DNA from 2 places in the Lacticaseibacillus sp. 22 genome. Region 2 is predicted to be linked to the other one. Evidence: predicted binding sites of a transcription regulator. Region 2 holds the regulator's gene; the other holds the start of a gene.
The links. The regulator NrdR, encoded in region 2, represses ribonucleotide reductase genes. The targets are predictions, from matches to a motif close to ACACNATATATNGTGT.
Positions count from the first base shown of each region.

Region 1: a site for NrdR is predicted at 1,764-1,779, ahead of nrdH (glutaredoxin-like protein NrdH). Genes of this name have one in related genera too.

Region 1 covers NZ_JBVAYD010000001.1:233,839-239,045, forward strand. The annotation lists gene ACWP87_RS01060 (helix-turn-helix domain-containing protein) at 37-1,488, opposite strand; gene nrdH (glutaredoxin-like protein NrdH) at 1,849-2,079, shown strand; gene nrdE (class 1b ribonucleoside-diphosphate reductase subunit alpha) at 2,147-4,318, shown strand; gene nrdF (class 1b ribonucleoside-diphosphate reductase subunit beta) at 4,370-5,207, shown strand, end outside.
Region 2 covers NZ_JBVAYD010000012.1:6,573-15,648, reverse strand. The annotation lists gene ACWP87_RS07320 (Bax inhibitor-1/YccA family protein) at 1-314, shown strand, start outside; gene polA (DNA polymerase I) at 754-3,399, shown strand; gene mutM (DNA-formamidopyrimidine glycosylase) at 3,409-4,257, shown strand; gene coaE (dephospho-CoA kinase) at 4,254-4,856, shown strand; gene nrdR (transcriptional regulator NrdR) at 4,911-5,378, shown strand; gene ACWP87_RS07295 (replication initiation and membrane attachment family protein) at 5,454-6,800, shown strand; gene dnaI (primosomal protein DnaI) at 6,800-7,735, shown strand; gene ACWP87_RS07285 (HNH endonuclease) at 8,215-9,076, opposite strand, start outside.

The DNA of each region.
Region 1 (5,207 bases), on a different contig from region 2:
CGATTGTTCTGCCAGCAACAAAGTAACGGCCACCGATTAACGATGCAAGAGCTGGCGGGAGCGGTGGAACAATTCTTGATAAAGTGCCGACCAGCTCTCGAACCTGTCACTCGCTAAATAAAAAACAGGCGTGTCTGGTACAATCGGTTCCTCACCGGGAGCCAGCGCCTGAGCAGAAATCACAAGGTCCGGGTGTTGGGCAACAGTTACCAGTCGAATATAGGCGGGATGCATCAGATTAAGGCGGACTGTTTCGTACAAAGGTTGTGGCATCATGGGATCAAGTGCCACTTTGAGTTTATCGGAAACGGCACTGTCTGTCATAAATGGCCAAAGTAACTGATAGAATCCGTCAACGATTTCAGGCCGGGATTTTTCAGTTGGAAGCTCCCGGGCAAAAAAGGCCTTAATAGCTGTCTCCAGACGCGGATAAAACGCGCGCATGGGACTGGCGGTTTTGGTTAAATCAATGTAAGCGCCGCCTGGAAAGATGCGTTCGCTAATTAAAATTTTTAACAAGTTACCCGCCAAGGCGAGATCATTGGTCACGGATGGTGAAATTCCGACGAGTCGTGTGCTGAGTTCGGCGCGAATCTTAGCGACCGTTTGCCATGCTGGCGTCTCGTTAGCGGCATGATAGCCGACCAAGGTGGCAGCATCAAATTGTTGTTCCGTATGAAAGCGTGGAATCCGCCATTGTCCGAGATAAAGATAGAGCATCTCGGCTTCAGCAGTGGCTCGTGGCAAGTTTGCTAAAGGAGCAGGTATTTTTTTAGGTAATGATGGCTGCGGTTTGAGCGCAGAAAAGTTCAAAGTACCGGCAATTGAGTGGTGGGCCTTAAGGCGATGCAAATTAATATTGGCTGAAAATAGCAACTGGGCGACCGAGAAATCGCGTTGTACCATGCCGGCCGCTTGCAACGCTTTGATGAGTTGGCGCGACTCAGGCAAAATATCGGCGAACAACGGATTCCCGATATCGACCAGTTGCCACAATAATTGGCGATAGATTTGGCGAATTCGCGGTTCAGAACCGATCAGCGATAACGGGGTTAAATTAATCGAAACTTCGGCTCGGCGCAAATAGAGTCGTAATGCGGAAATTCGGCGAAAAAAAGCAGCGCGGGAAAACCCGGTTTCAGTCAATAGATCTGAAAGCGTTGACGTGGGCGCCATCAAAGTTTTGACAAGTAGTTTCCCCGGCAGTGACCGCCGATATAAAAAGATGCGATAACGAACACGACTGATGGCAGGCGGTGCCGTCATATTGTTATCACCGCGGCGCAATAACGGCGGTGCAGCAGGATCAATTTCATGCAAATCAGCGGCTACCTTCTCCATGAGTCGGCGAAGTTGCCGATAACTTTCGCCGCGCGCCATTGAGGTAGTCACAATGTTAAGCTGGTGGTTGGGTGCGTCGCGTAAAGTGCCGTAAATCGCTAACCGGTCTCGTTCTTCGCGGTCTAGAAAAATTTCTTCAAACGCCATGGTGCCGCCTTCTTTTTCAAACTTTGCTATAGTATAGCAAATGGCGATTGTAAACTAGCTAAATAATGCCTGCTTGAGGCCACCCCTATTTTGAATCATTTTTGCCGCTCATTCAAAGTCCTCAAAGTAGCGACCACGTTGGCGTGATGGTTATTAGCAATATTTAACGCGTCCTTTTACCGGTTGCCACTGGCGTTTACTATGCAATCTTGGTATACTAAAAGTAAGCAAAAATCGGATCGACACCATATGCTCGGGGGCATCAAAAAAATTAACCCCAAGATATGGTGTTTTTCATTGACAGGCACCCCAATATTGAGTATTCTAAAAGACATAAGATAACAAGAAAGGATGATACCTATGCGTAACATCACACTGTTTACGCGCAATGGCTGTCCGCAATGCCGGATGACAAAGCGCTACCTCGATACCCATAACATTTCATTTACCGAACACAATATCAACGAAGAACCTGAATACATCGACTACTTGAAGAAAAAGGGATTCCAGCAGGTTCCCGTTCTCGAAGCAGATGGGCTTGATTCATTCTCCGGGTTCCGACCGGATGCCTTGAAGCAACTGGCTGTTTGATCAGCCAGTTTTTTTATCGCATCGAAACTAGCAAGGAAGATTAAATGCAGCGAAAGCAGGGATTAGCATGTCACTAAAAACCATTAGTCCGGATGAGGTTACTTATTACGCACTTAACAACGAGATTAACATTCCCGTTAACGACCAAATTCCGCTTAACAAAGATAAAGAAGCATTGCAGGCCTTTTTGACCGAAAATGTTGCACCCAATACCATGAAATTTGCTTCATTACAGGAGCGCTTAAAGTATCTGGTTGAACATCACTATTATGAAGCCGACTTTTTAAAGAAATATCAACCAGCCTTTTTGGAGAAGTTGAATCAGTTTCTCACTGCCCAGCATTTCCAATTTAAGTCGTTCATGGCTGCGTATAAATATTATGCTCAGTACGCGTTAAAAACCGATGACGGAACGCAATATCTTGAAGATTACAAAGATCGCGTTTTCGCTAATGCCCTTTTCTTTGCGGATGGTAACGAAGATTTGGCCGTTGACTTAGCCGATGAGATGATTCATCAGCGCTATCAGCCGGCTACCCCATCCTTCCTGAATGCAGGTCGGGCGCGGCGTGGTGAACTGGTCTCTTGTTTCCTGTTGCAAATCACCGATGACATGAATTCAATTGGCCGGGCAATCAACTCGGCTTTGGAACTTTCCCGTATCGGCGGCGGTGTCGGCTTGACACTGTCGAACCTGCGTGAAGCCGGTGCACCGATCAAGGGCATTGACGGTGCTGCCAGTGGTGTCTTGCCGGTCATGAAGTTGCTGGAAGATTCATTCTCCTACAGTAACCAGCTGGGTCAGCGCCAAGGTGCCGGGGTTGTTTATTTGAACGTCTTCCATCCGGATATCATCAGCTTCCTAGGCGCTAAGAAGGAAAATGCCGATGAAAAGTATCGGGTGAAAACGTTGAGCCTTGGTGTGATTGTGCCAGATAAATACTACGAACTCATCAAGGCTAACGCTGACATGTACCTCTTCTCCCCTTATTCAGTCGAACGCGCGTATGGCAAGCCATTTTCTTACGTGGATATCACGAAGGAATACGACAAGATGGTAGCCAATCCTGATATTAAGAAATACAAGATTAAAGCGCGCGACTTGGAAAACGAGATCTCCAAGTTGCAGCAAGAATCCGGCTATCCATACATCATTAATATCGATACAGCCAATCGTGCCAATCCGATCGAAGGTAAGATTATCATGAGCAACCTGTGTTCTGAGATTATGCAGGTTCAGGTTCCGTCTAAGCTCAATAATCGTCAGGAGTACGAGGTCTTAGGGACAGATGTTTCATGCAACCTGGGGAGTACGAATATTCCTAACCTGATGCACAGCCGTGATTTTGGTCATAGCGTCGAAGCCATGGTACGCGCGCTCACTTATGTCACGGATCACAGCAACATTGACGTTGTGCCGTCCGTGCAGCACGGCAATCACCTTGCTCACAGCATTGGTCTTGGTGCGATGGGCCTGCATACCTATTTTGCCAAGAACCACATGTATTATGGTTCACCGGAAAGCCTGGATTTCACTAACATCTACTTCCTACTGCTTAATTACTACACGCTCAAAGCTTCCAATAAGATCGCTAAGGAACGCGGCGAATCCTTCCACAACTTTGAAAATAGCAAGTACGCAGATGGCAGTTATTTTGACAAGTATCTCAATCAAACTTGGGCGCCGAAGTACGATAAAGTTCGCGACTTGTTCAAAAACATTCACATTCCAACGCAGGCTGATTGGCAGGCACTTAAAGAAGATGTGATGAAAAACGGTTTGTACCATCAAAACCGGATGGCAGTTGCACCTAATGGCTCAATTAGCTATATCAACGACACCAGCGCTTCATTGCAGCCAATTGTCAACCGGATTGAGGATCGTCAGGAAAAGAAAATCGGTACCATTTATTACCCGGCACCGGGACTGTCCAATGATACGATGCCTTACTATCAAAGCGCCTATGACATTGATATGCGTAAAGTGATCGATGTTTATGCCGCTGCGCAACAACATGTTGACCAAGGAATGGCGATGACGTTGTTTATGCGCAGTACCATCCCAGCCGGACTTTATCCGTGGAAAGATGGACGCACGAATAAAATGACTACCCGGGACTTGAACATCTTGCGGAATTACGCTCATTATAAGGGCATTAAGTCCATTTACTACATCCGGACTTATACCGATGACCAAGAAGAAATCGGCAGCAACGCTTGTGAAAGTTGCTCAATTTGATAATCTTTTAACAGGGGGATCTCCCCTGTTTTTACATAAGGAGCGAAGAAAATGGCAAAACAGTATATTGCGATTAACTGGAATGCAATTGAAGATGAAGTAGATAAAGCCACTTGGGAAAAATTAACCGAACAGTTTTGGCTCGACACCCGAATCCCCTTGTCCAACGATTTGGACGATTGGCGTTCATTGAGTCCGGATGAACAATGGGTCGTTGGCCACGTTTTCGGCGGGCTGACTTTACTGGATACCCTGCAAAGTCAAGACGGTATGGCAAGTTTACGCCAAAACATCCGGACCCAACAGGAAACCGCGGTGCTTAATAATATTCAGTTTATGGAAAGTGTCCATGCGAAGAGTTATTCATCAATTTTCTCGACGCTGAACACGCCTGCCGAGATCGATGAAATCTTTGACTGGACCAATCACAATGAGCATTTGCAGTACAAGGCCAACAAAATCAATGACATCTATCACAACGGCTCGGCACTACAAAAGAAAATTGCCAGTGTTTTCCTGGAAACGTTCCTGTTTTATTCAGGCTTCTTTACCCCGCTTTATTACCTGGGCAACAACAAGCTGACGAATGTGGCGGAAATTATCAAGCTGATTATTCGGGATGAAAGTGTTCACGGAACCTATATCGGCTATAAATTCCAGTTAGGCTTCAATGAATTGCCGGAAGCAGAGCAACAACAACTGCAGGATTGGATGTACGATCTGTTATACGACCTTTATGAAAACGAAGAAAAGTATACGAACGATCTCTACGCTAAAACCAAATGGACCGATGAAGTTTTGACTTTCCTGCGTTATAACGCCAATAAGGCCCTGATGAATCTGGGACAGGAAACCGCCTTTCCGGATACCGCCGATGACGTTAATCCGA
Region 2 (9,076 bases):
ACCTGAGTAAGGCGGGAAATATCGCGATGTCTGCATTGTTTGGCGTCATCATCATGATGTTGGTTAACATGTTTATGGGTTCAAGCGGCATGCAGATGTTGATTTCTTATGCGATCTTGATCATCTTCATCGTGTTGACCGCTTGGGACACTCAGCGCCTGAAGAACTTATACTTGACGGCTGGCAGCGATGGACAAGCAGCTATTTCCACCAGCTCACTAGCCGTTGTCGGGGCGCTTATGCTTTATCTTGATTTCTTAAACCTATTCACCGCCATCTTGCAGATCCTAGGCGTTGGCGACAACAACAATTAATAAAAGCAAAAGTCGGTCAGAAACCGGCTTTTTTTATGTGAGCGCGAGCCGGCGCGGTTAGAAGTCGGAGTGTAAGCGGCCTTAAGCGTGATGGCCCGGTCTTGGCCATTGCGCTTAAGGTCCTTACACGCAGACTTCTGCGCCGGGGAGCGCGTTATAGAAAGTGAGTGTCAAGGACTCAGAGTGTAAGCGGCCTTAAGCATGATGGCCCGGTCTTTGCCATTGCGTTCAATGTCCTTACACGTAAGCTTTTGCACGAAGAAACGTGTATCAATGGACGGCCACCACCCACTGCAACCTATCAAACCGCAACGGCTATGAGATGATCCCCCTTAACTAGGAACGTGCCGTCACAAAGGCAAAGAATTTGGTACAATAATGATGACAATTAACTCATGTCATCGATAGCGGTGGTTTGAGAAGAAAAGGAAGCTCATATATGACGAGTCAAACTAAATTATTGTTGATTGACGGCAACTCAATCGCATTCCGTGCCTTTTTTGCCCTGTACAATCAACTCGATCGTTTCACCAATCAAGATGGGCTGCACACCAATGCCATCTACGCATTTAACAATATGCTCGAGATTGTTTTAAAGTCGGTTAAACCAGATGCTGCCTTGGTTGCGTTTGATGCTGGCAAGACGACTTTTAGAACAGCTAAATACGCGGATTATAAAAGCGGTCGGGCGAAGACGCCAAGCGAGTTGTTAGAGCAGCTGCCGTATATCAAGGAATTACTCGACGATATGGGCATTCAGCATTATGAACTCAAGGATTATGAAGCTGATGACATTATCGGAACGATGGCTAAGCGAGCTGATGATGCAGGGTGGCAGACAACAATCGTGACTGGTGATCGTGATTTAACGCAATTAACGACGGATCAAACAACGGTGCAGGTCACGGTCAAAGGCGTTAATGAACTTGAGGCGTACACGCCGGAACACGTTAAAGAAAAGCTTGGCATTACCCCCACTCAGATTATTGATCTAAAGGGGTTAATGGGTGATACGTCAGATAATTATCCAGGGGTCACCAAGGTTGGCGAAAAAACGGCTTTAAAACTGCTAAAGCAATATGGCAGTATCGAAAACCTTTACGCCAACATTGATGCGATGAAGACTTCCAAAATGAAGGAAAGTCTCATCAATGACAAAGACAAAGCGTACCTGAGCAAGCAGTTAGCCACAATTGACCGCGATGCACCTGTGACCATCGATCTTGCAGACGTAAAGTATAACGGTCCCGATTTGGCGAAGTTACGCGATTTCTATACTAAGATGAATATGAATTCCCTGTTGAAGAAAATTGGCGGGGATGTTGCAAAACCGTCACAGCCTGTACACTATTCCGTTTTGGATGACCAATCAATTTTGGCGCTCACGAAAACAACCGAACCGTTAACCTTTGAGATTGAAATGTTAGCGGATAATTATCATACCGCTGAACAAGTGGGCTTTTTCATTGGGACTAAAGAAGAAACTTACGTCAGCACGGATGTGTCATTGTTGACGATTCCGGAAGTTGCTAAGTGGCTTGGTGATTCAAACCGCGACTTAACGGTGTTTGATGGCAAGCGCAATATTGTGGCTGCTCATCGTCTTGGCCTGAAGTTGCCGGACATTGCCTTCGATGTTTTGTTGGCCTCGTATCTGATTAATCCAGATGAAAATAGCAATGATCTGGGTAAAATTGCAGAAGACCATGATTATCATGACTTGCCTCGCGATGAAGATGTATATGGTAAAGGTGCTAAGCGTCAAGTGCCTGAAGATAAACTGCTGTTTGAACAATTCGCTCGTAAGTCTCAGGCCTTATTCGCCTTGCGTCCTGATTTAACCGAAGACTTGGCTAAACAGGAACAGACGGATCTTTTCACGGACATGGAAATGCCACTGGCGCGGGTTTTGGCAGAAATGGAAATTCAAGGTATTACGTTAAATGCTCAAACCTTAAAGGACATGGGAACCGAATTTTCGCAAAGCATTAAGGTGTTGGAAGAAAAAATTTATGGTGAAGCCGGCGTTAAATTTAATCTGAATTCTCCAAAGCAATTAGGCGAAGTGTTATTCGAAAAACTTAATTTACCAGTGATTAAAAAGACCAAAACCGGTTATTCCACCAGTGTCGATGTTTTAAACGAATTGAAATCGGCTAGTCCAATTGTTCAGGATATTCTGGATTATCGCGGCTGGGCCAAACTAAACTCGACTTATGTGGTGGGTTTGTTGAAAGCACAAATGCCGGATCATAAAATTCACACCCGTTATTTACAGACACTGACGCAAACCGGGCGCCTGAGTTCCGTTGATCCGAATATGCAAAATATTCCAGCACGGGATGAAGGTAAGATTATCCGGAAAGCCTTTGTCCCTTCTCATCCAGATTGGCAGATTTTTAGCTCGGATTATTCGCAAATCGAATTACGCGTGTTATCGCATATTTCGGGTGATGAGAATATGCAGCAAGCCTTTAAACACGGCGTTGACATTCACGCAAATACCGCCATGAAAATTTTTGGCCTCGATTCACCTGATGAGGTCACGCCGGATATGCGCCGGCAAGCCAAGGCCACGAACTTTGGGATTGTATACGGCATCAGTGACTATGGCCTAGCACAAAATATCGGGATTTCGCGGAAACAGGCCAAGGCGTTTATCGACGGTTATTTTGAACAATACCCGAAAGTCCACGATTACATGGAAAATATGGTCAAGAAAGCGCGTGAAGACGGCTATGTTGAAACGCTCTTCCACCGCCGTCGTTATCTGCCCCAGATTCACTCCCGCAATTTCAACTTGCGCAAGTTTGCGGAACGAACGGCGATGAATACGCCGATCCAAGGGAGTGCCGCAGATATCATTAAAGTCGCGATGATTCGCATGCAAAAGGCGTTGGATGAGGCCCATCTGCAGGCGAAAATGTTGCTGCAGGTACACGATGAATTGATTTTTGAAGCTCCGACTGCTGAAATGGCGCAACTTGGCCAATTAGTGCCTAAGATTATGGACTCGGCTGTTTCACTGGCGGTACCTTTGAAAGTCGAAAGTCATTATGGACCGACCTGGTTTGATGCGAAATAAGGAGAACTCATGCCTGAATTACCTGAAGTTGAAACGGTTCGCCGTTCCTTGTTACCGTTAGTCAAAAATAAAAAAATCACCGCGATTAGCACAAACTGGGAGAAAATCCTAATTAATGGTCTGGCAACCTTTCAAAAACAGGTTGTGGGCGCTGCTGTCAACACGATTGATCGCCGCGGTAAGTATTTACTGATTCGGCTTAACAACGGCATGACGATTGTCAGTCATTTGCGCATGGAAGGCCGCTATTACGTTGTTTCGGATGCCAAAACGCCGCTGGATAAGCATGATCATGTGACGTTTACCTTTCAGGATGGCAGCCAGTTGCGTTACCGCGATCTGCGTAAGTTTGGCCGAATGCGGCTAATTCACACTGGTCAGGAGCAATTGGTGCCAGCACTGGCCAAGCTAGGGCCGGAGCCGACTGCTGCTACTTTTAGCGAAAGTGACTTTGCCCAAAAGCTAAAGCGGCATCATAAAGCCATTAAATCGGTTTTGCTGGATCAAACTGTTGTGGCCGGAATCGGTAATATTTACGCGGATGAGGTTTTATGGCTCAGCAAGCTCAATCCCCTGCAGCCAGCTAATACCTTAACCAAGGCGGAGATTCACACGTTACATGATGCGATTATCAAGGAATTGGACGACGCCATTGCCGCTGGCGGTACCAGTGCCCATACTTACGTTGATGCAGAAGGCAATCGCGGTTCGTTTCAGGATGCTTTGCATGTCTATGATCGTGAAGGGACGCCTTGTGATCGTTGCGGCACCACAATTGTCAAAATTAAAGTCGGTCAACGCGGCACGCATTATTGCCCGCATTGCCAGCCGCTACATCGAGGGGGGCAACTGGCATGACCTTTTTGTTAGGGCTGACAGGCGGCATCGCGTCAGGCAAATCAACGGTAAGTCGGACATTTAAAGCGGCTGGGTTTCCGGTGGTGGATGCCGATGTGATTGCCCGGCGCATTGTTGAACCGGGTCAACCGGTGCTTGCGCGAATTGTCCAAGCGTTTGGGCCGGGGGTCTTACGCAAGGACGGGACCCTTGATCGCGCCAAACTGGGCGACATTGTGTTTTCGCAGCCGGGACGTATGGAAGCATTGAACCAAATTAATCGCCCGTATTTGCGTGCAGCGATTAATCAAGCGCTTGCTCAAGCCAAAGCAGGCGGTGCCGCCATCGTTGTCGGGGATATCCCGCTTTTGTATGAAGCTGACTATGCCGATGCGTTTGATGGCGTTGCGGTGGTGACGGTTGATCCCGAGGTGCAGTTGGCGCGGTTGATGACGCGCGATGGCTTGACCAAAGAAGCGGCCCAAGAACGCATCGCTTCCCAAATACCATTAGCCAAAAAAGCGGCAATGGCTGATTTTGTGATCGATAACAACGGGACACAAGCCGCGACGATTGACCAGGCAAAAGCCTTGATTCACCGGCTTGAGCAACTATCATAAGCGGCTTGCACGTGCTATAATAAGCTATCAAACTTTGATTAAGAAGGTGGAGTCGTGCAATGTCCCCATTGCCATCATAATAGTTCGCGGGTTGTCGATTCGCGTCCCACAGACGGCGGTCGGGCAATCCGGCGTCGGCGTGAGTGCGAGAACTGCGGGTTTCGTTTTACAACTTTTGAACGCGTTGAACAGACCCCGTTATTGGTCATCAAAAAGAATGGCACGCGGGAAGAATTTAACCGCGAGAAGATTCTTAAAGGGCTCATCCGGGCTGCTGAAAAACGGCCGGTGACCATGGAACAAATGCAAGGGATCGTGGATTCGGTTGAAAATCAACTGCGCGCGATTGGTGAAAATGAAGTTTCCAGTCAGGCTATTGGCGAATATGTCATGTCGAAATTAGCGGATGTCGATGATGTCGCTTATATTCGCTTTGCCAGTGTTTACCGCCAATTTAAGGATATGTCCGTCTTCATGCAAGAGCTTCAGGATATGATGAAGAAGGAAAAGACTAAGAAGTAAATGTGATTGAAGTAATCAACAAAACGGACCTGAGGCGATTGTCTCAGGTCCGTTGTCTGAAAAGAGGTGAATGTCATGCAGCGCCCTGATACGTTTATTCCGCAAGCCGGGTTTGTGTTGACCAAAGCAGGTTATTTTAGCGACTTTGACGAAAAAGTGGCAGTTTCGCTTTATCAACCCTTAGTTGGCCCGGTTCCGATGGCGCTTTACCTGAGCTTATGGCAAGAAGTCAAAGACCGCGCCTTGGTCACGGATCGGCGGCCGCAACTTTGGCTGTTGGATCTTTTGGATATTGACATTGAGCAGCTGTTTGTTGCGCGCGTGAAATTGGAAGCAGTGGGGTTATTACGCACTTATTCGCAAGTTGACTCATTGGGCCGTTATTATGCGTATGAACTTTACCCACCGGTGAGTCCCGATGCCTTTTTCAAAGATGACCTGTTAGGACTCCTGCTGTATGACAAAGTGGGCGAGAATCGCTACGATGAATTGGTAGCCAAGTTTAGCTTGAAACCGGTGCGGCGTCCGGAATGGCAAGAGATTACCGCCAGCTTCTTGGATGTGTTTCGCTTTGACCATGACCTCAGCCAGGAACCACCGGCTGTTGTGGCCGCTAAAGAAGCCGTGACCCAAAAGCCGGCAAATCGTCCACGGTTGGGAAGCGGGGATGGCTACGATTGGGACTTATTAAAATCGTTGTTGGCCAATAGCAATCTGCAAACCGGACAACTGACTAAACATCAAGCGGCACTTTATCAAGTAGCGGCATTTTACGGCTTGCAACCGCCTGATTTTGCCCGCTTGATCAGTCGCGCGACCGATGTTATGACGGGAAAAATCGATTTGAATCAACTGCGCCGGCTAGCCGAACAAAGCTATACGCGCCAGCAGCCACATGCCAAACCGCAAACTCCAACCCAGACGCCAAAAGTAGCAAGTGCTGATGAGGCATTGCTTAAGCGGGCCAAAAGTATGCCACCGCGGCAGTTTTTAACTGCGGCGAAACAGGCTAAAAACGCGCGCATGTATCCGGCTAACAACGAACTGCGCGCCATTCAGCAATTGAGTGAGCGCAATGTTTTTGACGCACCGACGATTAATATTCTGATTGATTATATTCTCAGAACCAACGACAGTATTAATCAGGCGTTGTTGGATGCGATTGCCAACAGCTGGTTAAAAGCCAATGTAACCAGCCCGGAAGCTGCCTTAAACCAGATCCATGCGTTTGAGCATCAAAAGGCGACTGGCCAAAAACGTCGTCAAACTCAAACAAAAGGCACGCGGCAAGAAAAACTACCGGATTGGGCCAAAGAAGGTTATCAGCCAAAGAAAAGGAAGGTCAGTGAAGCTGATCGGCAAACCTTGGCTGCCCAATTGGAGAAACTTCGGCAGCTTGGTGATAAAGGAGGTAAGAACTAATGGAAGATATGCGCAAGCGTCTGGCCATGTTGATGGATTCCCGACAGTGGCGGGAGCGGTATTTTAAGATGGTCAAAGAAGCGTTGCAGGATCCGGAAGTCCAGACTTTCCTGAAGCAGCATGAAGCGGATTTAGCCAATGATGCCATTGACCGCGGAACTGCCAAGATTTATGAATTTGTCAGTGAGCGTAACAAGATTGCCCGAGGCGAATTACCATTGGCGCCTGGCTATCAACCCAAGCTTGTCGTGGCAAACGGTTTGATTGACGTGGCGTATGAACCGACTGATGCGAAAGTAGCGGCAGACGAAGAAGCCAAGCAAGCCTCATTGGTGACCTCGGTGAACATGCCTAAAGATATTCGCGATGCAAGCTTGGACAGTTATGATCCAACCGATGACCGACTTGATGCACTTTTGGCCGCAAACCGGTTTGTTTTAGCGGTTGTTGCCGATCCTAAGGCGTTTCATCAGGGATTATATTTAAGTGGGCCGTTTGGGGTTGGCAAGACATACTTGTTAGGTGCGATTGCCAACGATTTAGCAAGCAAAGGCGGTATCGCAACCACATTAATTCATGTGCCGACGTTTGTCGTTGAAATGAAGAACGCAATCGGCAATAACAGCGTGTTGAAAAAGATTGATAGCGTGAAGCGGGCACCGATTTTAATGCTTGATGATATTGGCGCCGAAAGCATCAGTCCATGGGTTCGGGATGACGTACTGGGCATTATTCTGCAATATCGCATGCAGGAGAAAATGCCGACGCTGTTCAGTTCAAACAAGAGTATGGCCGAATTAACCGAGTCATTGGCAGGGACGGACCGTGGCAACTCGGAAATGTTAAAAGCCAAACGCATTATGGAGCGGGTACGGTTCTTGGCAAAAGAAATTACCGTTGACGGTGAAAATCGCCGGAACCCTTTGGCAGATTAAAGGTTTTTTCAATAGACGCTACTATTCATTCACTAGATGCCATGTTGGGGCGATTCGTTTTGATAATCTTCAAAATTGAAATAATTATTTATAGAAGGGCGCTAGTTTTTACACGAAATCACAGAGATGAACAATGCGTTGTATTTAATGGCTCGGCGAATTCGAATTTCAAAAACCCTATCCGCGAGTACTAGATTTAGTGGCCAGCATCGGGGCAACGACAAACAGCAAAACGTTAAGTGACATGCTATCTGAAGTAGTATGGACAGTGAGTGTTGCTAAAAAGTTATTGATTGCTGATTACTATTATCACTGCAAATATCGATGTTAGATACCACTAGTTTAAGGATCTAGGTAGTAAAATATGCTCCCTAAATTGAAAAATGCTACAATGACATGTTTGAATACAGATCACTCTGCTTAGACGAGCTTTCCAGGGGATCGGGCTTTAGCGGTAACTGGTGCTAAAGATAGTTTTTTTAGCCTTTAAAAATATTTCGATTATGATAAGCAAGAAATTTGGTTTGGGGTTTATCCTTAGTGGGTTGGCGTAGCAGCTTTCCTTTAAAAGGGGCTAGTTCTTGGTAAAGATGAGTGTCTTCAGTAACTTGTGATGATAATCGGATAGTGTGATCAAATGCATCAAATGTAATCAGCCCTTGGTCAAAAGCTTTATCCCACAGTGGCGATAGACAGATTACGTTGCTGGGATCTAACCGATTTTCTGGTGAAGACGCCCAAGGGATTATATGTGATGCAATTAACAACGAGCGAGTATGGATTCCAGTGACTGCACATTGATAACCATAGTTCAGCCGCACCAATTCGGCGAGTTGATTTTGTCCGATTCTCTCTTTACGAGGCTCGACTTTCTCCGTTAGCTCGGGTTCATGGCGTTGAATGTGTTGGTATACAGCAACGTCTTCTTGGAGAATTTCAGGAGTGAGAGGTAACGAAGTCTGACTATCCATATGGTTTAAGACAACATTTAGAAGTCCTTGGAAATCGGTTTGTTGAATTTCAGTCATGCCGTATTGATTGAAAAAGTACAACCAATCTTGCCTAGTTCGTCGACGAAACGACCAGGGAAAATCTATTAAGTCCTCAGGGGTGAGATAATATGTGAATGCAATTGGGTTGACAATCTTGGCATGTTGATTGTTCTGGGCATCGTGAGTGATTGGACCTATTTGACCAGCACCAAAGAAATACCAAAACTTAGAACTGCCTTTTGGGCGACGGTAGATGAACCAGTCTCCGGTGCGCACCTTGTTAAATTGACGGGAGTTCCAGTGATATTGAGAGAAATCTTGGTCAGAGTAGTTATTTGCTGAAGTTGCG